Regions from separate parts of the Thalassotalea insulae genome, predicted to be linked through region 1. Evidence: predicted binding sites of a transcription regulator. Region 1 holds the regulator's gene; each other region holds the start of a gene.
What was found. The regulator LexA, encoded in region 1, represses DNA repair genes until DNA is damaged. The targets are predictions, from matches to a motif close to TACTGTATNNNNATACAGTA.

Region 1 (5,977 bases):
CATTTTCATATAAGTCATGCCTGGCGCCCGCATATTCATTATAGTAACGATAACGTTGATCGCCCCCATAATGGAAGAAATACCCATAATATGCACGGCAAAGACGAAGAATGCGGTACTACCATTTGAATAAGTGGTCGATAGTGGTGCGTAGAAGGTCCAGCCAAAGTTAGGTGCCCCAGATTCCATAAAAAAAGATGCAATCAATATTGAAAAAGCAAATGGCAAGATCCAAAAGCTCCAGTTATTCATCCTTGGCAATGCCATATCGGGCGCCCCTATCATCATAGGGATCATCCAGTTAGCAAAGCCGGTAAACGCTGGCATAATGGCACCAAACACCATAATCAAGCCATGCGTTGTCGTTAACTGATTAAAAAAGTCTGGTTCCATTAACTGCAATCCAGGCTGAAATAGCTCGGCGCGAATGAGCATCGCTAACGCACCGCCAGTCAACAACATGATAAACGCAAACCATAAATACAAAGTACCTATGTCTTTATGATTAGTGGTATATAACCAACGTTTGATACCCGTCATTTTATGGTCATGATGTTCGTCGTGCCCATGCGAGTCGTGAATAGCTTCTGTAGTCATTATTCTGCCTCCCTACTTAGCACTTGCAGCATCAACGTCTGCGGGTTGTACAACATCACCAGTATTATTACCCCAAGCATTTCGCTCATAGGTAATTACCGCAGCAATGTCAGTTTTAGATAATTGAGCACCAAACGCAGCCATCGCTGGATTCTTCTTACTGCCGTTGACGACCATATCAATATGGACATTTATATCACCGGCCGCAATTGGGCTGCCTTTCAATGGTGGGAACGCTGGTGGTAAGCCTGCACCTGTCGGTTGATGACAAGCAACACACATAGTGTTATAAACTTTTTCACCTTTTGTCATCATTTCATCAAGCGTATATTGCTTAGATAAATCTTCGCTGACCGCAGTTGCCGCTTCAGATACAGCTTCAGTAACTTGTTCAACCACTTTCTCAACTGCCTCTTTAACTGGTGCTGCTGTCGGGCTACCACCGGCTACAGCCTGAACATCTGCTGCTTGTACTGCATCTCCAGTATTGTTACCCCAAGCATTACGCTCATAAGTAACGACTGCTGCAATTTCTTTTAAGCTTAATTGTTTACCATAAGCCTGCATACCGGTACCGGCACGGCCATTAAAGACAACGTTAATGTGATCTGCGACACTGCCCGATGTAGCCAAAGGACTGCCTTTAAGTGCAGGGAAAGCTGGTGGTAAACCTAATCCAGTTGGTTGGTGACATGCCGCGCAATAGGCATTATAAGTAGTTTCACCTAATTGCATTAACTCATCCATTGACATTGACGCATTCAGTGATGCCGCCTCAGCTGCTTTCGCATCAGCGATTAATTGTTTTTGCTCATTGAGCCAGTTATCAAAATCAGCTTCTGATTTGACTTCTACCACAATAGGCATAAAACCATGATCTTTACCGCAAAGCTCCGCACACTGGCCGCGATAAATACCCGGTTTATCCACTTTGGTCCAAGCTTCATTAATAAAGCCCGGGTTCGCATCTTGTTTAACCGCAAACGCTGGCACCCACCAAGAGTGGATAACATCATCTGAGGTCATTAAGAAACGTACTTTTTTATTCGCCGGGATCACTAAGTGCTTATCCACTTCTAATAAATAGTGTTCGCCTTTATCTTGCCCAGTTCCCTGCTGGTTTTGAAATTGTTCTCGAGGGGTAGATAAAACTGAGTAGAATTCTATGCCTTGATCAAAATACTTATAATGCCATTTCCATTGAGAGCCTGTGATCTGAATAGTCAGGTCAGAATCATCATTATTTTCCATCGCAATCAGTGTTTTAGTGGCAGGAGCTGCCATCGCGATTAAAATAAGAATGGGCACAACCGTCCAGATTATCTCGACTTTTGTACTTTCATGAAAAGACGCCGCTTTTGCTCCTTTAGATTTGCGATGAAAAATCATCGACCAAATCATAGCGCCAAATACTACAACACCAATGGCGGTACATATATACAGCACGAACATGTGTAATCCATACACTTCGTTACTGATTTCCGTGACACCTTTGGTAAGATTCAACTGCGTTTCCGCCCAAGCTATATTAGGAAGAATCATCCCTAACAGTAGCCAACCTAGGTTACGTCTACTCACTCGACATCTCCTCTACCCTTCTAAGTTCCAAAACTGAAGTTACATAGTAATGCTTAGCTCTTATGTCTTAGTTTTTGGTGTATGTTTTATTGTTATTTTCCTGACGAATTTTTGTACAGTGAAAAGTTCGCCTTATTATTATATTTGTTCATTTTCTATCCTAGAATTACCTAATTCTTGATCTAGGTCAATTTATAATTTTTTACAATTTTAAGAAAAAAGCTAACAATAACAATAGAGTTACAACTCTAAACAATTAGATCGCACGTCTGATAGGGGATAGAGAGAATGTTTACTTTTTGTGCAATTACTCTAAAAAATCTTAGATATTAAGAAACCGCAAGGATATTTTTTGAACAAAAAACAATCTAATAGCAATAATATTACGAGGAAATGATAATTATTCTTAGAAATATATCGTTAATAGCTTAATTTTTAAACAGAAGTGTGATTTGTAGACTTTCTCTCATGGAGAAAGAAAGTCTGCTGGGATAATTATGAAATCATATTACATCCAGTCGGCATTACGAATAACGCCTACGGCGAGGCCTTCAACATTAAAGTGCTGAGTAGTGAGATCAACTTTAATCGGAGCAAAGGCTTCATTTTCAGCATGTAGATAAACAACATTGCCTTCGCGTTTAAAACGTTTAACAGTGACATCATCTTCAACCCGGGCAACAATGACCTGACCATTTTGGACATCGGTAGTTTGATGCACTGCCAAGAGATCACCGTCCAAAATACCGATATCCTTCATACTTTCACCATTAACGCGCAATAAATAATCCGCCGAAGGATGAAATAAATTGCCGTCTAACTGATACCTGTCTTCAACATGTTCCTGTGCCAAAATAGGTTCACCTGCTGCAACCCGGCCAATTAACGGCAAACCGGCTTCTTCAATCAATTCTTCGGCCAGACGGATACCTCGCGACGTACCAGGTAACATTTCAATATAACCTTTTTTCGCCAGCGCTTTTAAATGCTCTTCCGCCGCATTGGCCGATTTAAAGCCAAAAAAATCAGCAATTTCAGCACGCGTTGGCGGCATCCCAGTAGCGGAAATTTTTTCTTTTATTAATTCAAAAATTTGCTCTTGGCGAGGAGTGAGAGGACGTAATTCAGACATTTGGCACTTCCTGTAAGTTTGCACAGTATCACTGTTATTGTATACAGGCTGTAAATAATCGCAAGTCCTAAAATTTTATAAAACTTTTCCTTGTCAACTAACTGCGAAATACAATACAATCCTCGCGCCTTAGAAAGGCACCATATTTCTTCTGTGGTGGCTATAGCTCAGTTGGTAGAGCCCCGGATTGTGATTCCGGTTGTCGTGGGTTCAAGTCCCATTAGCCACCCCATTCTTTTACTCTCTCAAATTTTTCTTACATGTGCTTGCAGATCAAAAATTATGCATTTTTGATCTTTAAACCTTTCATTTAAAATTACTTTTGGCATGCTTTGCCATTGCACCATTACGTTTATATCTGAAACTAATCTTTAAGTTATACGGTCTTAGTTAATGTAAGTTGGTAACTATATGGGCTTTATCATGAGCATGTTGCATTCACATGAAATAGTGAAAGGAAAAGTGGTCAAAGGAACGGGCAGTATTTTGGCAAATCTTGATGCTAAAGCAAGGAAGGCTTATGCCAAATGCGCTAATAAGGCGATGAACAAAAAACTAGCGCAAGAAAAAGACTTAGCTTCCAAAGAGCAGTTAAAAGAAATTCATCAACAGCAAGATCATAAAAAGCGCGAAATTTGCGCAAAGCATCGCCACCATTCACTTACTTATTGGCTAATAAAAGCAAGCTTTGCCGAGATATGGCACTATCTATTCTCACATGATGATAAACGGTAAACAGACACTAACTGTTGTGTTCATCCAGAAGCCACGATAAAAATTTTCCAGTTATTACTCTGCTAATTAACAGCTTTTTCCACTCTCAATATAATAGGGAATGGTAATAGTGTCAGTGGCTCGGCTAATAAAAAGCTCTGCGGCTTTATTGCCTTTGACTTCACTGTGTTGGTGTATAGTAGTTAACGGTGGGGTTGAGCGAGTTGCTTCTTCAATGCCATCGAAACCAACCACTCTAATATCTTGAGGTATTTTCAGCCCCATAGCATTAATTTCTTTTAACGCCGCTAATGCAATTGTATCACTCATACACAAGAGCACGTTTGGTCTAGGGCTGGAAGATAATGCTTCTTTTGCCGCAATTAACGCGTAATGATGATTACTTTCTGGAATATTCCATAGCCTGTCTTCCCTAAAATTAACCCCTAACTCCGCTATCGCCCGCCGATAGCCTTGTAGACGTTGATGAGAAATAGAGGCGTGTAAATCCAGCTCAGGTAAATCATATACTCTGCTGGTAAGCTGAGAATCAATGATCCTAAGCCCTAATATCGCTACATCGTCATCTTTAGTTTTTATTGCAAGTTTTGCTATTTCATAAGCCGCTTGTTGATTGTCAATACCAACCGAGGCTTTACGGTCAATATCAAAATCTGCGGTCACTACTTTTTTATCAGTAAGTTTAAGCTGTTCAATTAAAGCAGAGTTACGTGGGCTACCATAACAAATAAAGCCATCAACAAAATCAGCAACACTGTCGATACTGTCCGAAACACCAGAAAATAACAGTAAGTTGACCTTATTTTTTTCTAGTACTGAAGAAACCCCTTTAACAAAACTACTAGCGACCGGGTCTGTGATCATATATTCAACGCTATCAGGCAATACTAGGGCAGCAATATTAAATTGCCCTTTTCTCAATGATTGTGCTGCCTTATTTGGCCCTGAATAACCAAGTTTTCGGCATGATGCAAGAATTTCTTCTCTGCGCTTTTTAGAAAGCTGATCCGGACGATTAAATGCATTAGATACAGTGGCGTTTGATACCCCTAATTCTTTAGCAATACTTTTAAGCGTCCATATTTTCTTAGCTGTCATGGTTACCTTGGGTTAATAGTAGCGTTAATTTTGTTGGCATTATTTCATAAAAAGTGCAAAACGTCCCTACTATCAAAACGCTAGGCTAACAGCTCTTGCAGATCAATAAGGGTAGATTCACCACGTTCGGTTAATTCAATAACACTGTACTTGTCTAGTAAGTTAATCGTTAACCTTGCCTGGCTCTCTTCATTCTCCCACGCCAACGTGATTTCTGCACCTTGCCCTAAGACACTAAAGACACCATCAAAAGCACTGCAGCTATTTCTAAGTTTGATTAACGCCATCATGGCTTTTACAAATGGCTTCTCAATTGCCTGCGCTAACTGCGCGTCATTTAAATAAGGACGATTGATGTCTCTACCAATATTGGTTTGCTCTAGCAAGGTCATGTCATTAGTTTCAGCGAGCAGACCACCATAGTAAACCTGTGGAATGCCTGGCGAGAAAAACTGAATCGCACGGGCTAGTAAATAACCATAATCGCTTTGACCAAGCGCATCATAATAGGTGCAGTTCACTTGGTATAAATCGACATTGCTTGCCGCCGTGCCAGTGGCCATTTTACTCTCTCCACCACTATTAATGTGAATCGTCTCCACCAACTGATCTATTTGCTGCTCAGTCAATAATCCTGGCTTACCGTCCATTGGACCAATATCAATGATACCTATGCCATCATGAGTATCTAATACAGTAATACAATTTTTCGGTGAAATAGTTAACCATTGAATCAGTGCATTAAAGTTGCTACTAAAAATACTGTGTAGAATTAACGGCGGCAGCGCAAAATCATAAACCTGATCAACCCGTTTAGCGATCTCAATTTGAGTTTGA
Region 2 (5,977 bases), 1.4 Mb from region 1:
TTGGTATGATAGTTAAGTTGAATTAGGGGAGTTAAATGCCAAGTATTAGTCGTAACGCATTAGTGATGTTTAGCGTTGAACAAATGTATCAGTTAATTAACGATGTGCTCGCATATCCTGAGTTTATTCCTGATTGCGGTGACAGCAAAATTATATCAGAAGATGAGACAGAAGTAACGGCGTCTTTGCTGGTAGCAAAAGGTGGTTTGAAAAAGTGGTTTACCACCAAAAATACGCTACTTGCCAATCAGGAAGTACAGATGTCATTAGTTGACGGTCCTTTTAAACGGTTGGTTGGTAGCTGGCGATTAACTAAATTATCGGAAGAAGCCTGTAAGATAAGTTTACATTTGGAATATGAATTTTCGAGTAAGGTATTTGATTTAGCCTTTGGCCGGGTATTTAATGGTATTGCCAATAATATGGTACAGGCATTTACCCAAAGGGCTAAAGAAGTTTATGGAGCACAAGTTGGATAATCACGCGGTAGCAGAAAAGAATCAAATACAAATAGAAGTGGTTTACGGCACGCCAAGTAAGCAAGAGTTATTGCTCATTTCTGTTGAAGATGGCATCACTATTGAGGCGGCAATTAAAGCGTCTGGTATTTTAGATGTTTTTAAAGAAATCGATTTAACAAAAAATAAAGTGGGGATCTGGAATCGTACGGCAAAATTAACCGATGCGGTAAAAGACTTAGACCGTATTGAAATTTATCGGCCGTTAATCGCTGATCCAAAAGAAGTACGTAAGCGCCGGGCGGAAAAAGCGAAAGAGGAAGGGCGCGCCGATAAAGTTACCGGAGGTCGGGTTAATCCGTTACGGGCAAAAGCAGAATAGTGCTTGATAACCGCAGAGAGACAGACATTAAAAAAGCAGCTAATAGTAGCTGCTTTTTTATGTACACGACTGCATGGATTCAGGAGGTAGAGCGAAGCAGGATGCCAGAGCCGAGGATGTACGGTCAGTTTTTTGTTCCAGACAAAAACTAAGTACCTACATCCATGTTAGGTAATGCCGAGGGAGCATGAATGCACAGGAACGGCGGTATCTCTGAGTAAAACGATTATTGATCGTTATTCATCGGCGTATTAAAGTTTTCAGATAGTGTGAAATCGCCTTCAGCAGAGATTAATTTATTGTCGGCAAACTTTATAACAAAATGTTTTTCTGCGTTGTAATCTGTACTGCGGCCAGATTTAAAACGATAAACATAGTGCCAGGTGTCTTGGTTAAAAGCATCTAAAACTACCGGGCTGCCCAAGACATACTTAACTTGCTCTTTAGTCATACCTATTTGTAATTTGTCGACATCTCTTTGCTCTAAATAGTTGCCTTGTGGAATATCAATACGATAAATCCAGCTTGAACAGGCTGAAATGCTTAAGATAAATGCAGCGACTAAAACTCTATACAACATGGTGTTTTTCTTATCCTTTAACTTGTGAACGTGGATGATAACTAAGCGCGCCAAGAGATACAAAGTTTTTTTACCGCTTGTTAGTCAATTTGCAACCTTGTTTCTGGCGTACAGTTTTGTTCATTGTCAGCGAGAACAAAATTCCTGTTATCAGCTGGCGAGTAACTCCTGAGCATTTGCCAGACTATGCTCGGTAATACTATCACCTGCCAGTAATCGAGCAATTTCTTGGACCCGCCCTTGTTCACTAAGTTCCGTTACCTTAGTTTCGGTATGTTCGCCATCGGTTAATTTAGTAACGAAAAGTTGCTGATGTCCTTTACTGGCTACTTGCGGCAAATGAGTGACACATATCACCTGGGTATTGGCGGCAAGCTGGCGTAATTTGTCACCCACCATAGCGGCGGTTGGCCCAGAAATACCAACATCCACTTCATCAAAAATCAGGGTAGGGGTCACCACTTTATCGGCCAATATTACCTGCATTGCCAAGCTGATGCGGGATAGCTCACCACCAGAGGCAACTTTGTTCATCGCTTCCAGTGCTTGTCCTGGGTTGAGGCTGATTAAAAAGTTAACTTCGTCGATACCATGCAAGTTGAGTTTATCGCTGACAGTAGCGGTTAAACTAACTTCAAACTGACCATGGGCCATATTTAATTCTTTCATACTGTCACTGATGCGCTGGCTTAACGTTGCCGCAGCTTTTGCGCGGGAAGCTGAAAGTATTGTTGCCGCCTCCCGATAGTTAACTTCTGTTTCTGCTATCTCAGTTAAAATTCCTGTTAGCCTAGTTTCGTCTGATGAAATCAGACTGAGCTCATTTTTAAGTGTTAGGTAATGAGTAAATAATTGCTCTGGCGCGACCTGATGTTTTTTTGCCAGTTGAATGGCCGTTGAATAACGATCTTCAATCATTTGGTAAGCCTGAGGATCTAACTCAAGTTGTTGATAATAAGATTGCAGCTCGGTCGAGGTATCTTCTAGTTGAATTAATGACTCTTCCAATTGGCTGGCTAACGTGGCGAGGTGATTATCAACACTCGCCAGTTTACTTATTTGCTCATAAGCGCTTCGTAAGTTATCCAGCGCATTAAATTGCTCGTTTTCAGATAAACTTTGCAATGCAGATAAGGTGCTGTCTAATAAAAATTGGCTGTTGCTATGACGTTTATAATCTAGCTCCAGTTGTTCAAATTCACCTTCTGTTAGTGAAAATTCATCTAATTCACTAACCTGGTATTGTAATAATTGCTGTTGGGCTTCTCGTTGTGCCTGATTATCCTGTAATTGTTGATATTCGTAATTTAATTGTTTCCATTGCTGGTAGTGCAATTTTACATCAGCCAATAGGTGTTGATGATCGGCATAAGCATCGAGTATTTGTCGTTGTTCTGACGCCTTAATAATGAGCTGATGATCGTGCTGACCATGGATATTAATTAATAATCGGCCGATATCTTTTAATTGGGCAAGTGGTACCTGACTACCATTGATATAGGCCTTTGAGCGGCCTTCGCTTGAAATAATGCGCCTTAAAATACAATCATCATCTACTGCGATATCGTTATTTGTTAACCACTGCTGTGCCACAGTATTACCACTAATATCAAAGGTCGCTGCCAGTTCCGCCTTTTTGCAATTTGGCCGTACTACATTGGTGACGGCTCTGTCCCCTAAACATAAACCTAATGCATCAATGGCAATGGATTTTCCGGCGCCAGTTTCACCGGTGATTGTGGTCATGCCTTGGCGCCAGTCAATATCTAACGTGCGGACAATAGCAAAGTTTTGAATATTGAGGTGTAGTAACATAAGCGTAATTTTACTGTATGAATATATAGCTGTTAATTTATACAGTAAATGGATTTTTTGCAATACTAGCGAGTAATATTTTATCGATAATTTTATTAACTCACTGATTAATAAAGTTTATTGCCCCAGCTGAGCTTAGTGCGCAGGACATTAAAATAGCTGTGATCCAGTGGATGAATTAGCCGTAAGGTATATTCGCTTTTACGAATGATCACTTCATCTCCCGGCATTACCGCTAAAATCACATGTCCATCGCAGCTGACCTGCAAGTTTTCATAATTTTCATTGGCTAAAATCAGTTTAATTTCACTATTGCCATCGACGACAATTGGTCTACTGGTCAGGGTATGAGGAAACATAGGTACCAGCGATAGTGCGTTGAGGTTTGGCGTTAGAATAGGGCCACCGGCCGACATAGAATAAGCGGTAGAACCTGTTGGTGTTGAAATGATCAAGCCATCAGAACGTTGGCTAAACATAAAGCTGTTATCGATATAAACCTCAAACTCGATCATGCTCGCTACTTTACCCGCATGTAATACGGCTTCATTAACTGCACTGTTAGAACTTTTTAGTTTTCCGTGGCGATAGACTTCTGCTTCAATGATAAAACGCTGCTCTGAACGTGACTTACCGGCTAATATTTCGCTGAGTGGCTCGGCGAATTCTGTTGGCGACAAATCAGTAAGGAAACCTAAGTTTCCGCGATTAACACCAAGCACGCCAATGTTATAGCAAGAAAGTACGCGGGCAGCGCCAAGCATGTAACCATCACCGCCAACGACGATAGCGAGATCAGCCAGCTCGCCAATTTCTGTTAGGCTATGAATAGCCAAATCCTGTTTATCCATTGAACAAGCGACAGAGCTTTCGACGATAACCTGGTAGCCTTGCTCGACTAAAAATTCAAACAATGCATTGATGGTGTTGCTGGCACCAGCATGATTTGGCTTTCCGATCAGGCCGATGATTTTATAAAGTTGACTCATTTTTTCAGTATAACAGGCATTTTTACTCAGATATCAGCAGTTTCGCTGTATTTTTATCGCTTGTAAAGTTCACTTTTTGCTAAATGATCAACATTTGTTCTTGAATCCTTTGAGGCTGCCCCCATAATTAGCAACATTGTTATTTTTATTGGTCGTCATTTAACGATTTACCTTGGAGTTTTTTCATGACTAAAGAGTCAACAGAAAATAAAAGCGCTGAAGATATTTCAGCAGACGAATTAGCCGCTGAAATTATTGGTCAAGCAGAAGAGCAAGTGGGTGAACAGCTTGATACTGCAGCTGAAAGTATCAGTGTGGAGCAAGAAAAAATTAATGAACTCGAACTTGCATTAGCAGCTGCACAATCAACGGTAGCCGATCAAAAAGATTCTGTGATCCGCGCTAAAGCTGAAGTGGATAATATTCGTCGTCGTGCTGCTCAGGATGTAGAAAAAGCACGTAAGTTTGCCTTAGAAAAGTTTGCTGCTGAAATGTTAACCGTAGTCGATAACTTAGAGCGCGGTCTAGCGACTATTGATGCTGAAGCTGAAGAGCAAAAAGCAACATTTGAAGGGGTTAACTTAACCTTGCAAGGTTTGTTGTCCGGTTTAGAAAAATTTGGCGTTAAAGCGGTCGATCCACAAGATCAACCATTTAACCCGGAATTACACCAGGCAATGTCAATGCAAGAAGTAGAGGGCGTTGCTCCTAACACTGTCATTGCAGTAATGCAAAAGGGGTATGAATTAAACGGTCGTTTGATTCGTCCTGCCATGGTGATGGTATCAAAAGCTGCGGGTGTTGATACCCAAGCGTAACTAAATCAGTAAAAATGGGTTAACAGAAACCAGACATTATGTCTGGTTTCTTGTTTTTATTGGCTAGTAAGTGCGTTTTAGCGCTTATAACAGATGTGAAAAAATGTAAAAAAAGTGAAATTTTTTCGCCTTGGGTAGTTGAAAAGTATTTTCTCGCCCCCAATTTAAACTTCATCAACAGATTTTATTATTATTAAGTATTCGGAGATCCTCAAGATGGGCAAAATTATTGGTATTGACCTAGGGACAACTAACTCATGTGTAGCTGTTCTAGACGGCGACAAAGTTCGTGTTATTGAAAACGCAGAAGGCGATCGTACAACTCCTTCAATCATTGCATACACAGAAGAAGGTGAAACGTTAGTTGGTCAACCTGCTAAACGTCAAGCGGTAACTAACCCTAAAAATACGTTATTTGCGATTAAACGTTTAATCGGTCGTCGCTGGGAAGATAAAGAAGTTCAGCGTGATATCGACATTATGCCATTTGGTATCGTAAAAGCCGATAACGGCGATGCCTGGGTGACTGCACGTGATAAAAACGTTGCGCCACCACAAGTGTCTGCTGAAGTCTTGAAAAAGATGAAGAAAACGGCTGAAGACTATTTAGGTGAAACAGTGACTGAAGCTGTTATCACTGTACCAGCATATTTCAACGATTCACAACGTCAAGCAACTAAAGATGCCGGCCGTATTGCGGGTCTTGAAGTGAAACGTATTATCAACGAGCCAACAGCGGCGGCACTTGCTTACGGCATGGATAAGGCAAAAGGTGACAAAGTCGTTGCGGTTTATGACTTAGGCGGTGGTACCTTTGATATCTCAATCATCGAAATTGATGAAGTTGAAGGCGAGCACACTTTCGAAGTATTAGCGACTAACGGCGACACCCACTTAGGTGGTGAAGATTTCGATAACCGTTTGATCAACTATCT
Region 3 (5,977 bases), 1.6 Mb from region 1:
TACTCCTTGTTTAACCAGATAGAATAGACTGAGCGCTATTAGTAATAAGGTTATACGAGTACGACTAAATTGGGCAGAAAATAAAATGCCTACCGCTAAAATGCCATAAAGTACTTGTTCGATTAGTGCGAGTTTAACTTGCCATTTATTTTGTAAATAAAACGCGAATGCAAAAGTAAGCGAAACCGCTAAACCGGTCCATAAGGTGGTTTTTAACCCTTCTAATTTTTGTAGCAAATGATACCCCTCATTTATTTGCTATATGGCTTAAAACCTTACTATCTTAGCTATCGATAAAGTGTTTTACCATCTATAATTGAGCCTGAACTGGTAATAAGAATGAGTAATAAATATTAGTGATCTCACCCAGCTTGGTTGTAACAATGTTCCTTTTGTTCAGGCAAACAAAATAAAATTAACCAATATTGTTGCACTGATAACCACAGTGATCTCTGGGATTTATACCCTCAATTATTTGTTAGTTCTACAGCATACTACCGTAGCCATGATTAATCTTGGCTTTACCCTTTTATATCTGGTGCCGTTATATCTTAATGCTAAACACCAGGCCAAACTCGCTAAAACGTGGCTTTTTATACTGTTAATGGTGCATATCGCTATTTGTACTAATTTGTATGTCAGTAATCTATCCGGCTTCCACCTTTATTATTTTCTCGTCCCAACCGGCGCGTTTTTGTTATTCAACCTTGAAGATAAAACAGAAAAAATCGCCCTAAGCGTGCTCGCTAGCCTGCTGTACTTATATTGCGAAAATACCCCTAATAACACACCGCTGCTGCAATTAAGTGAACAGATGAACCATTTAATTTATCAATCTGTTGTTTTAGTGAATATGATAGAAGTAGTCATAGTGCTGACCTTATTTGTCAAACAAATCGAAAACAATGAACAGCAACTAAGAACACAGGCGACCACTGATGCTCTGACAGGGATCGCAAATCGCCGTTATTTTTTTCAACAAACCGAACAAGCTCTGGCTCAGGCTAAATTACAGCAACGCTCATTTTCTGTGCTGATCATAGATTTTGATTTATTTAAACAAATTAATGACAACTACGGGCACTTTTCCGGCGATGCTTGTTTAAAACAAGTTTGCTCGCTGATCAAAGACTATATCCGCCAGCAAGATTTATTTGCTCGTTTGGGTGGAGAAGAATTTGTCTTATCCCTAGTTGATACCAATAATTTAGAGGCAATTCTATTAGCTGAAAAACTTTGCCAACTGATCGCAAACTATCCAATATTAATTGATGAAGATACTCAAATTAATTGTACTGTCAGCATCGGAGTTGCTAGCTTAACTAAGGACAACGATAATTTAGATACCCTGCTTAACCAGGCTGATAAAGCGCTATACCAGGCAAAAGACCAAGGCAGAAACCGGGTACTAAGTGCTAATGCCAATTAAAGAGTGCTATGGCATTACTTAGTAACACTCAAACTTGCATTTTCTATTTCTTCAACCTCGGCTTTATGTAATTCCACCTGCTCTATTTTACTGAAACGGGTAGCAATTTTATCTGCCGACGTATGAATTTGCTTAACATCACCAGCCGCTTGGTCGATATGTTTTGCCAGATTATTAAAGCGAGTACGAAAGCGGCCAAAATCAGCAGATAACTCAGCTAAATGCGCTTGAATAATATGGACTTGTTCACGGGTTGCTTCATCTTTAATCACTGCGCGTGCCGTTGTCAAAATAGCCATCAAGGTTGTCGGTGATGTTAGCCACACTCTTTGCTTATTGGCAAACTCCACTAACTCAGGGTAATGACCATGTATTTCAGCAAATATCGCTTCTGCTGGTAAAAACATAATCGCACCATCTGCGGTTTCTTTCTCGATTAAGTATTTTTCACTGATATCTTTAATATGTTTTTTAATATCTGCCTTAAATTGACGCTCGGCCGCTTTACGTTCGAGTTCCACCACATTGATATCCGTCATTTTACGATAACTTTCTAAAGGAAATTTAGCATCTATCACCACGGTACCAGTTGGCTCAGGTAAAAACAGCACACAGTCGGCGATTTTTCCGTTTGATAAGGTATGTTGCAACGAAAAATGCTGCTCAGGTAAGACGTTGCGGATCAGTGAATTTAACTGTACTTCGCCAAATGCACCACGCGAACGCTTATCTGCCAAGACCTCCTGCAAGCTGACGACATTGGTTGATAACTCTGTGATCTTCTTTTGCGCATCATCAATTAACGCTAAACGTTTTAAAATATCATTAAAGGTTTTAGTAGTTTTATCAAAGCCATCCGCTAAACGCTTTTCAACCTGCTCACTGATTTCTTTGAGTTTATTGTCAGTGGCAGCTGTTAGCTCTTTCATTTTCTCGGCAATTTGTTCACTCGACGCTTGCAAGGATTTTCGCTGTTCATCACGATTCATCGCACTGGCTTTATTTAAATGCTCAACCAACTGATCAACCGCTTTTGATTGAGTCTGATTAAACTGCTGCTGGTGTTGATGTTGCACCGTTAACTGCTTTTCCGCCAATTCACTTTGCTGACGTAGTAACTTTATTTTACTGTCGGCTAACTGCTGATCGATACCATGCTTTAACTCATTAGCAGCGAGCGAACTTTGCTGATGATTTTGCGTAATACTGTGTTGTAGCTGCTGATGCTCTTTACTTAACAGCGCCTGCATCAGTTCAAGTTTATTGATTAACTGAAGCGCGTGATTATCACCAGCATTAGTGTTGTTATTGATTCGCTTTAACTGAAAAAACAAGATACCAAAACCAATAGATAGCAAAATAGTGAGCAGCATAGTTATGCACAGCACTAACTCTAATGGAGATAAATCAAAAGAAACAAGCAGGGATTCAATCAAAGATTTCAAGGAGACACTCCAACAAACACTGTATTTATTACCAGTTATTAGAGCATATTTTTTTAATCAGGTTAATGTTTTTATCTTAATAATGATCCAGTTAGCCAGCACTTAGTTTTCTGCCGCATCATCCATTTGTACTCGATCACCGATTTTGTTCAATATTTCAACTTCACCATTGCAAACCGCAATAATAGACTTGCCCACTTTATACTCTTCAGGAATAACCACCCGGCCATTTTCATTTTGCCGACAACATTTCACTTCATGCATCAATTCTAAGGAAATATCATTATAGTAAATGATGGTCACTGTTCTTAGCTTAGTCTCCATATTACCACACCCTTTTATTATTGATCAGCGCAACCTGTTGCGCGCTCCTTTAGGCAAGTCGAACTTTTAAATGGAATAAAATTTATACCGCAAGGTTCAACATGACCTAATTAAAGTGTAGTCATGAATCGCTAATTATGAGAAAAACAAATGATTAATTTCTAATCAGCAAGCAATAAAAAAACGCCTCATTAAGGCGTTTTTTCATCGTAATCAATAACTAGTACAGAAAAATTATTTTGATAATTGACTGTCTAATTCTTCGATTTTAGCCTGCCAAATTGCAGGACCTGTGACATGAGCTGATTCACCAGAGCTGTCAACCGCTACCGTGACTGGCATATCTTCCACTTCAAACTCGTAAATTGCTTCCATACCAAGCTCTTCAAATGCAACAACTCGAGATTTTTTTATAGCCTTAGACACTAGATAAGCAGCACCACCAACGGCCATTAAATAAACGGACTGATGGTTTTTAATACTTTCAACCGTTGCCGGACCACGTTCGGCTTTACCAATAGTGCCCAGTAAACCGGTATCCGATAACATCATTTCAGTAAATTTATCCATACGAGTCGCCGTTGTTGGGCCAGCAGGACCAACCGCTTCATCGTTAATCGCATCCACCGGACCTACGTAATAAATAAACTTATTAGTAAAATCAACGCCCTCAGGTAAGCCCTGGCCTGACGCCAACAACTCCTGGATTTTCTTATGAGCGGCATCACGACCCGTTAAAATTTTACCCGACAACAATACCGTTTCACCGGTTTTCCACTCGGCAATATCTGCCTTAGTTAAACCGTCAACATTAACCCGACGAACATTCTCACCCACTTCCCAGGTAATTTCTGGCCACTCTTCTAACTTAGGTGGTGTTAAATCTGCCGGACCTGAGCCATCTAAATGAAAGTGCACATGACGGGTAGCGGCACAATTAGGGATCATCACCACAGGCTTAGATGCAGCGTGAGTTGGCGCAGAATTAATTTTCACATCAACAACTGTGGTTAAGCCACCTAAACCTTGGGCACCTATACCTAATTTATTGACACGCTCATAAATTTCTAAGCGTAACTCTTCTTCCGCATTTTGTGGGCCGCGATCTAATAATTCCTGAATATCAACAGGATCCATTAAACTTTCTTTGGCCAATACCGCGGCTTTTTCAGCAGTACCGCCTACACCGATACCCAACATACCTGGAGGACACCAGCCCGCTCCCATCGTTGGTAGGGTTTTCACTACCCAATCAGCAATCGAATCACTAGGATTAAGCATCACCATCTTGGTTTTGTTTTCACTACCGCCACCTTTTGCGGCAATCATCACTTCCACTTCATTGCCGGCAACCATATCAAGGTGAACAACAGCCGGGGTATTGTCTTTAGTGTTTTTACGTGCGCCTGTTGGGTCTTCAACAATAGATGCACGTAACGGGTTATCCGGATTCATATAAGCGCGACGAGTACCTTCATCCACCATTTGCTGTACTGTCATATCGGTTTTGTCCCATTTCACGTCCATTCCCACTTTAACGAAACAAGTGACAATGCCGGTATCCTGACAAATAGGACGTTTACCATGCGCCGACATCCGAGAGTTAATCAAAATTTGTGCGATAGCATCTTTCGCTGCCTGACTTTCTTCCTTGTGATACGCTTTTTCCAGCGCCTGAATAAAGTCCAGTGGATGATAGTAAGAAATATATTGCAATGCATCTGCAATACTGTCGATTAAGTCTTGCTGTTTAATGATAGCCATGATTGCCCTTCACTTTTTTAGTTGTAGCTAATAACATTTACCACCGTTTACGCGAAAATGTTGAAAGTTATATTTTTGCCGATATGATACCCTGCTTAACAACGGCTCGCCACTATAAAGCTAACTCCGTACAACGATTAGGTAACAAACTTGCTGCAACATTCTAACGTAATAATTAAGGCTGCTCCCTTAAACTTTAGTCAAACTATTTCTCCAAGTAAGTTGTTTGCTCACTTGGCTGCTCAGCCCTGGTCTATGTGGCTAGACTCTTGTCAAAGTCAACATATCGACAGCCGTTATGACATTATCGTGTGGCAGCCTAGAATCACCCTAACCACGCAAGGGGAAACCACAGAAATACATTATTATGACGAGCATAAAAAACTGGTTAACACCCTAACAAGTAACCAAGATCCTCTAGCTTTATTGCAACAAACCCAGGCACAAAGTTTTGCTGATATAGAAATCGCTGACACTGAGCTGCCTTTTAACACTGGCGCTGTTGGATATTTTAGTTATGATTTAGGCAGACGATTTGAGCAACTGCCTGTTAATGCTAAACGTGATATAGATATGCCGGAAATGGCAATGGCGATTTATCATCACGCGCTTATTTTTGATAACCACCATCAGCGATATTTTCTGGTTTGCCCTGAACATCAGCGCACAGCAATAGAAGACATTCTTATTAAAACACTGACACAGAAAGTAATGAGTGACGCGCAGTTTCAATTAACTTCACCTTGGCAAGCTAACTTAACCAAAGCCAGCTACCAGAAAAAGTTTGAACAAATTCAGGCGTATTTACGCTCAGGTGATTGTTATCAAATCAATTTAACCCAGCGTTTTAGCAGTCATTATAAAGGAGATGAGTATCAGGCATACTTAACACTAAGAGAGAAAAATCAGGCGCCGTTCTCTGCCTTTATTCACTTACCTGAGCAAGCAATTTTAAGTATATCTCCAGAGCGCTTTCTATCGTTATCGAAAAATACGGTCCAAAGTAAGCCAATTA
Region 4 (5,977 bases), 560 kb from region 1:
ATAGCTTACTAGTAAAGGACTATGTTATTGAAGTTAAATATATAAGAAAAGGTTTCAATTTTGGCTGGTTAAAAGAGGCTTTTTTGAAAAACTTATATATGCAAAATGAATACGCTAGAGCGACTAATAAAAAAGCAAATACTTTACTTCTAATAGTTCTAGCTCCTGAAGCTCAAAACGAAGCCAAATATTCTCAATTATTAGAGCGGCTAAAGTTAATTGAAGTAGGTAGAAATGGCAAAGATATAGTTCGCATCATTAATGAAGCAGAATTAACTGAACTTGACGACATAAGTTTAAAAGGTAAATTAAGTATTTAATGCCTTAAAAATCCATATTTGGAATGTTGACGCTTACATCGTCAAAATAATAAGAGAAGCAATAATTATTGCTTCTCTTTAGATTGAAACCTAAATTTAGCTAATTCAATTTGCCACTTCTTAAGTGTTTTAGCTCTTCTCTCTGCGGTATCTTTACTAAGCGACGGACATTGCTCTATAAGAAACTGAGTGGCAGTATCAGGATCTAACTCCTCAAGTGTCTTTTTATTAGCCCATTTAAGCCAAGCCCAACCACATTCACTACTTTCGAACCTTATAGAAGCAATATTCATTTTTTGATCTTTGCTTAATTTTTCAAATTGATAACCAACAGATTGAATGGAGTTGTTTTTAGCCAATAAACCTAACATTCTTGCTGCATGGAGGTAGTACGCTACTTGCCTATCTGTTGTTAAATCAATGCTTTGAGGCGTTATGAAATCCCCTTTGCTTTTTAGTTCTACCACTTTGAAAACTTTGTATAAATCATTGGCTTGAGGAACGAGAGCGCTAGATATCAATGATGAAGATTGATCTTTTAAAGTACTTAGAGCACTTCTTGCTTTCTCTTCTGAAATATTGAGTTCAGCTTCAAACAAGTCTTCTTGGCTAAATTGAATTCTAACTTTACCGTCTATGACTTCTTCAAGGAGGTTCTCAATAGCTCCTATATCAGCGCCTATCTCGTTTAAAGCAGGAAAGGGGTCGTCATTTTCATTTAAAATCTTAAAAACTTGAGAAATGATAGGTATACATTCTTTAATCTTTGGAGACTTAAGTCTAATAATGAATGAACCTGTTCTTGCATCAACAGGAATTAAAGGAGAAGGAGTATAGTCGAGCTTTTTGAGAATTGACTTATACAAGTTAGAAAAAGCGTCTGATACCTTTGCAACAGCTCCAAGAGTTGGCTTAGTTTTATTAGTAGAGCCTCTAACATAAAGTTCTGAAATATTCTCTAGTGACTTAACTTCAAAAGTCTCTTGACCTGTATCGCTTTTCTCCAGATAGAAATCGCTAGGTGGTAATATCTCTTCTGTAACTTGATTAGGAGACAATGCAACTATTTCAGAATGCATGTTGGGGTTAAAAAAGGTTCTGACCCTAAAGAGTATATCTTCAGGGTAAGTATATATATCCCTTAGTTTTATTTTTGCAGAATTCAACAACTCTAACTTTTCTTCACTTATTGAAGAGTACAACCAGTGATCACTTTCATTATCTGTGTCTATCCAGAAAGCGATATAATTATTTCCTGCCCCGTTGGTTGCGTTAAAAAGTCTTGGTCCTTCGTAATATTCGTATACGTGGGATATTTCTAATTTACCAAAATAAGGTGTGTTGGGGAGAACTGACATGCTAAACCCCATCCAGAACGCTAAAGTTATTTTGAGGTTGTGCAGTTATTTTGTACCACACGGTGTGATGGCTAGGTCTAAATGTATTAAGCATATTTCCACATGACGGTGTAAGCTCTCCTATAGCAATTAGCTTTTTTCTTAATTTAGGAAATAGTCTTCTTGTTTTCTTTATATCTTCAAGTTTCCAAAATTGAGACGTTCCATAAGAGCAAACAAACTCAAGTTCCGTATAAGGCTCTCTTAAACACAATCCATCTTCTCTAGATGTTGCAAAATCAGCTCTTAATGGCGGATTATGACAAACAAGTCGATAAGATTGCCCATTAGCTGGACTTGATTCTTGTGGAGGAACATTTTGAGGGTAATTAGCTGGCCACTCGGTCACTGCTTGATTCATAATAATGCTATTAATCCCTTAATAATTATGAGCCTATTTATATCATTTCTTATCGAGGGATTCAATGTTAGCGAATCTCTCTGATGCGTGCTTAATAGAGCTATCGGATAGATCATTACCATAAAAAGATCTACTTAAAGCTAAAGCAGAGACACCTGTAGCTCCAGAGCCCATGAAAGGATCACATACAATTTCACCTTCAATAGTACTTTGCTTAATTAGTATGTCCATTAATTCTACGGGCTTTTCTGTTGGGTATCCTCTATAAACTCTAGGGACAGCTAAAACGTCTGGAATTGATAAGTCGTTTAGCTTTTTCTTACCTTTTTCAAAGAATAAAACAAATTCATATCTAGCTCTATAATGGTATCCCATGCCGATTTTCATTTTGTCCCAAACAATCGGTTTCCAAAACTTAAAGCCACATTTTTCAGCTATTGGCTTAACAATAAAAGCTGTTTCTTGATCACACAATAAATAGAAATGGGTATTTTTCTTTAATACTCGATAGATTTGTTCAAATAGCTCTTCAAACCTTGAGTTTGGGAATATAGAAAACCATTCATTACTTGATGATTTACTTTTTTTTAACCTAGTTGTTGTGCCAACTTTTCTATGTTTTTCCAATGATTCATATGCAGGATCTGTTACGACTAAATCAATGCTTTCTGTTTCTATATTCTTCAAGAAACTTACAGCGTCATCTTGACTAATGATTAAGTCCTTTTCATTCGCGTTTATCAAATTCTGTCCTTAAACCACTGCATAAAAAAACAGTATTCTAGGTTTTTTAGCCTAAAGTATCAAACTCTTTTATATTTTTTGGGGGTAATGTATTGAATTATAAGTAATACAAAAGCCACTTGTTAGTGGCTTTTGTTACGTATGTTACGTATGTTACGCCTCTGTAGAAGACAAGGGCACATACCTTTCAATAACATCCATAAAGTCCATATGGTAATAGCCTTTCTTGGTTTTATCGTCGAATCTGATAGTAGAAGGCTTAATATTGAAAGGCTTCAATTTGTTGCTAAGTTGGCTAGGTGATATCCGTTTACCTTTATTAAATGTTAACCATGGTTTCTCATCATCGTTACACAGTTGAGCTATTAACTCTTCTGTAGTGATTCGGTCATCTTCATGAGCATTTAGAATAGTAACAACATCACTTAATAGCTCTTCACCGATTGAAGGTGTTTCTTGATTACAGCCTGAAAGTTCTATTGCAGATGACTTCGCCAATTCATACCAATCGTCACTTACTAAGTTGGCTATAGCAAATAGAGGCTCCCAGTTGTCTTGTGCTCTATCATTTAAGCCTGTTACGTCTTCATAGTTGTGATTTATAAAGTTTGAAGTGTTATCTATTGCCCACTTAGCAAGCTTACTTCTAATGTCTTGAAAAACGTCTGATCTTCCCCTAACAATGTAGACATCTTTTATTTAGAAAATGAAGTATGATGAGAGATGTTATGAGTAATAATAAATATCCCCAAGAATTTAAAGACGAAGCTGTTCGCCAAGTGGTTGATAAAGGCTATTCTGTGCCCGATGTTGCCAAGCGATTAGGCATTTCCGATAAGTCCCTGTATTACTGGGTCAAGAAAACTAAAGTACCAGCCAAGAAGTCAGCAGAGCAGGAAGAAATCCGCAAGCTAAAAGCTGAGTTAAAACGCGTGACTGAAGAGCGGAATATATTAAAGGAAGCCGCCGCGTTCTTTGCAAGCGAGTCAAGGAAAGATACGCGTTCATAAAATCACGACTCGAAGTCTACCGCGTCAAAGCAATGTGTCAGGCATTAAATGTTCACCGTAGTGGCTTCTATGCTTGGCTCAAACAACCACTATCTAAACGTGAGCAAGAGAACCAGAGGCTGCTTGAGCGCATCAAGGCAAGCTATGTTGAGAGTGGTGGTGTTTATGGCAGTCCACGTATTACGCATGAATTACGCCGTAAGGGAGAAACGTGCGGTGAAAACCGTGTAGCTCGTCTAATGAAGCAAGCCAAGCTAAAAGCTAATATTGGATATAAAAGGCGATACTTCAAGTCAACTGTGCCCGCATTAATAGCAGACAATCACCTTCAACAACAGTTTGTTGTTAGTGAGCCAGATACGGCTTGGGTAGCCGATATTACCTATATCAAAACCTATGAAGGCTGGCTGTACCTTGCTGTAGTACTTGATTTATTCTCGCGAAAAATCATTGGTTGGTCGATGCAACCGAACATGAGTAAAGATATAGTGATCAAAGCACTATTAATGGCTGTTTGGCGCAGGAACCCAAAACATGAAGTAATAGTTCACAGCGACCAAGGCAGCCAATACGCGAGCTGTGATTACCGTGAATTCTTAACGGCAAACAACCTAGTACCGAGTATGAGTCGCCGAGGACATTGCTTAGATAATGCGGTAGCAGAAAGCTTTTTTCACTCACTTAAAACTGAGCGTGTTAAACGAAAAGTGTACGAGACTCGTAATGATGCTAGAGCAGATTTGTTTGATTACATTGAAATGTTCTACAATCGTAAGCGATTACATAGCCACCTTGGCCATGTGTCTCCCGAAGAGTATGAAAATCAGTATTTAACTGGAAGCTAGAAGTCTACAAAATCGGGGGAAGATCAAATGGTGATCTATCGCCAGTGGAGTATGAAGAAAGTTCCTTAAGAAAAGTGTCCTGAATTAGTTGCGCAGAACACTGGGAGTCGTTAGGCAAAAAAATGAACAATATCGCCTGCCAAGATTTCCTTTTCCACTGCTTCATTAATAATATTGCGGATACATGACATTCCGAGAGGTTCAGCCTGATAGCCAAAAGTAATAGGTATCAAACCTTCGGATATTACCCGAATAACTTTTATTCTATTCGAATATTCATTTATATCTTTAGGATGTAACTCTCGATAGTAAAGTTTAATTCCATTTTCTCGTGTTTTGCTTAAGATATTTTCCAATGAGTTTGAGAAATCTGATTTTGGATAAGTATCGGAGTTTTCAAAAAAGTGGGATATTTTATTAAAGTTATAGCCAGAAAAATAAAATTTCCCATGGTCTTGAGGGGTTTTTATGTGTGCTTTATCGTCAATTAATTCAATGTTTATTTTACTATTAAGTATTTTATGAGACATACAAATAAACACTTCGGAAACCGCTTTATCTATTGCTTCAATTGAACAAGGGTTACAACTAGCACCAGATGAAAATTTGTAAGACTCATCTTCAGATATACCTATAGCCAAATAAGTTGGAAACAACCCCATATGTAGCACAAATACATTTAGGCTAATATTTACACTTGATAATATATTTCTAACTGCAGAAGTGAATGGTGTCTCATCATCAATTTTAAGTTTTGGAGGGGGAGTATTTGAATACCAATGCCTCAAAAGGGCATCTCTCTCAATAAGCTCTAAAAGAGCGCTTTTAGTGGCCTCTTCTATAGATGTGTGAGCTGCGATACCACTAGAAGAACTTATGCTTCTAGTGCAAATACTATTGCCATCAAAATCACCATAATAAACCATTTCAAGAGGGCAAAGATAAGTTTCACCTTCAAAGCTCTTTACCTTTACCCAAGACCTCTCCTCATGTGCTTCTTTTATTGCTACATTCCACTTAATATTCTGAGCTTCAGTATAAGAGACTAAATTGTCTATATTAATAACATTGTTCTTTTTTTTAAGGAACTTCTCACTTCCCTTTATGATGTCATCTGGAAGCAACCTTGAGCAATAACGTTCATACCCTTCTATTGTAGCTTTACTCACAGCTTCTGAACCGCTTATCCCTGTACCAAACTGAGTTTCATCAGCGTCATCGGAAAACGTAATTAATTTATGTGATGCGGCAGCGAAATGACTTAGGATATCACCTTCTTTATTGCGAATTATCCAATGAT

Region 2: the regulator LexA is predicted to act here: its motif matches at 3,263-3,282, upstream of recN (DNA repair protein RecN).
Region 3: the regulator LexA is predicted to act here: its motif matches at 2,892-2,911, upstream of QQK06_RS03205 (DNA recombination protein RmuC).
Region 4: the regulator LexA is predicted to act here: its motif matches at 2,838-2,857, upstream of QQK06_RS12765 (DNA-methyltransferase).

Annotation. Positions count from the first base shown of each region.
Region 1 is NZ_BSST01000001.1:2,255,521-2,261,497, reverse strand. Features, by position in the region: gene ctaD (cytochrome c oxidase subunit I) at 1-597, opposite strand, end outside; gene coxB (cytochrome c oxidase subunit II) at 610-2,139, opposite strand; gene lexA (transcriptional repressor LexA) at 2,684-3,307, opposite strand; tRNA gene QQK06_RS10295 (tRNA-His) at 3,464-3,539, shown strand; gene QQK06_RS10290 (hypothetical protein) at 3,731-4,042, shown strand; gene QQK06_RS10285 (LacI family DNA-binding transcriptional regulator) at 4,109-5,140, opposite strand; gene gtfA (sucrose phosphorylase) at 5,221-5,977, opposite strand, start outside.
Region 2 is NZ_BSST01000001.1:856,232-862,208, reverse strand. Features, by position in the region: gene QQK06_RS04025 (SRPBCC family protein) at 36-479, shown strand; gene QQK06_RS04020 (RnfH family protein) at 460-840, shown strand; gene QQK06_RS04015 (outer membrane protein assembly factor BamE) at 1,067-1,420, opposite strand; gene recN (DNA repair protein RecN) at 1,571-3,235, opposite strand; gene nadK (NAD(+) kinase) at 3,343-4,224, opposite strand; gene grpE (nucleotide exchange factor GrpE) at 4,410-5,042, shown strand; gene dnaK (molecular chaperone DnaK) at 5,259-5,977, shown strand, end outside.
Region 3 is NZ_BSST01000001.1:675,108-681,084, forward strand. Features, by position in the region: gene QQK06_RS03195 (GGDEF domain-containing protein) at 1-237, opposite strand, end outside; gene QQK06_RS03200 (GGDEF domain-containing protein) at 410-1,429, shown strand; gene QQK06_RS03205 (DNA recombination protein RmuC) at 1,444-2,874, opposite strand; gene QQK06_RS03210 (TIGR02922 family protein) at 2,977-3,198, opposite strand; gene QQK06_RS03215 (fumarate hydratase) at 3,433-4,962, opposite strand; gene pabB (aminodeoxychorismate synthase component I) at 5,113-5,977, shown strand, end outside.
Region 4 is NZ_BSST01000001.1:2,817,026-2,823,002, forward strand. Features, by position in the region: gene QQK06_RS12750 (hypothetical protein) at 1-320, shown strand, start outside; gene QQK06_RS12755 (DUF6575 domain-containing protein) at 386-1,678, opposite strand; gene QQK06_RS12760 (hypothetical protein) at 1,680-2,078, opposite strand; gene QQK06_RS12765 (DNA-methyltransferase) at 2,121-2,822, opposite strand; gene QQK06_RS12770 (DUF3631 domain-containing protein) at 2,976-3,521, opposite strand; one part of gene QQK06_RS12775 (IS3 family transposase) at 3,551-3,776, shown strand; one part of gene QQK06_RS12775 (IS3 family transposase) at 3,776-4,677, shown strand; gene QQK06_RS12780 (YcaO-like family protein) at 4,788-5,977, opposite strand, start outside.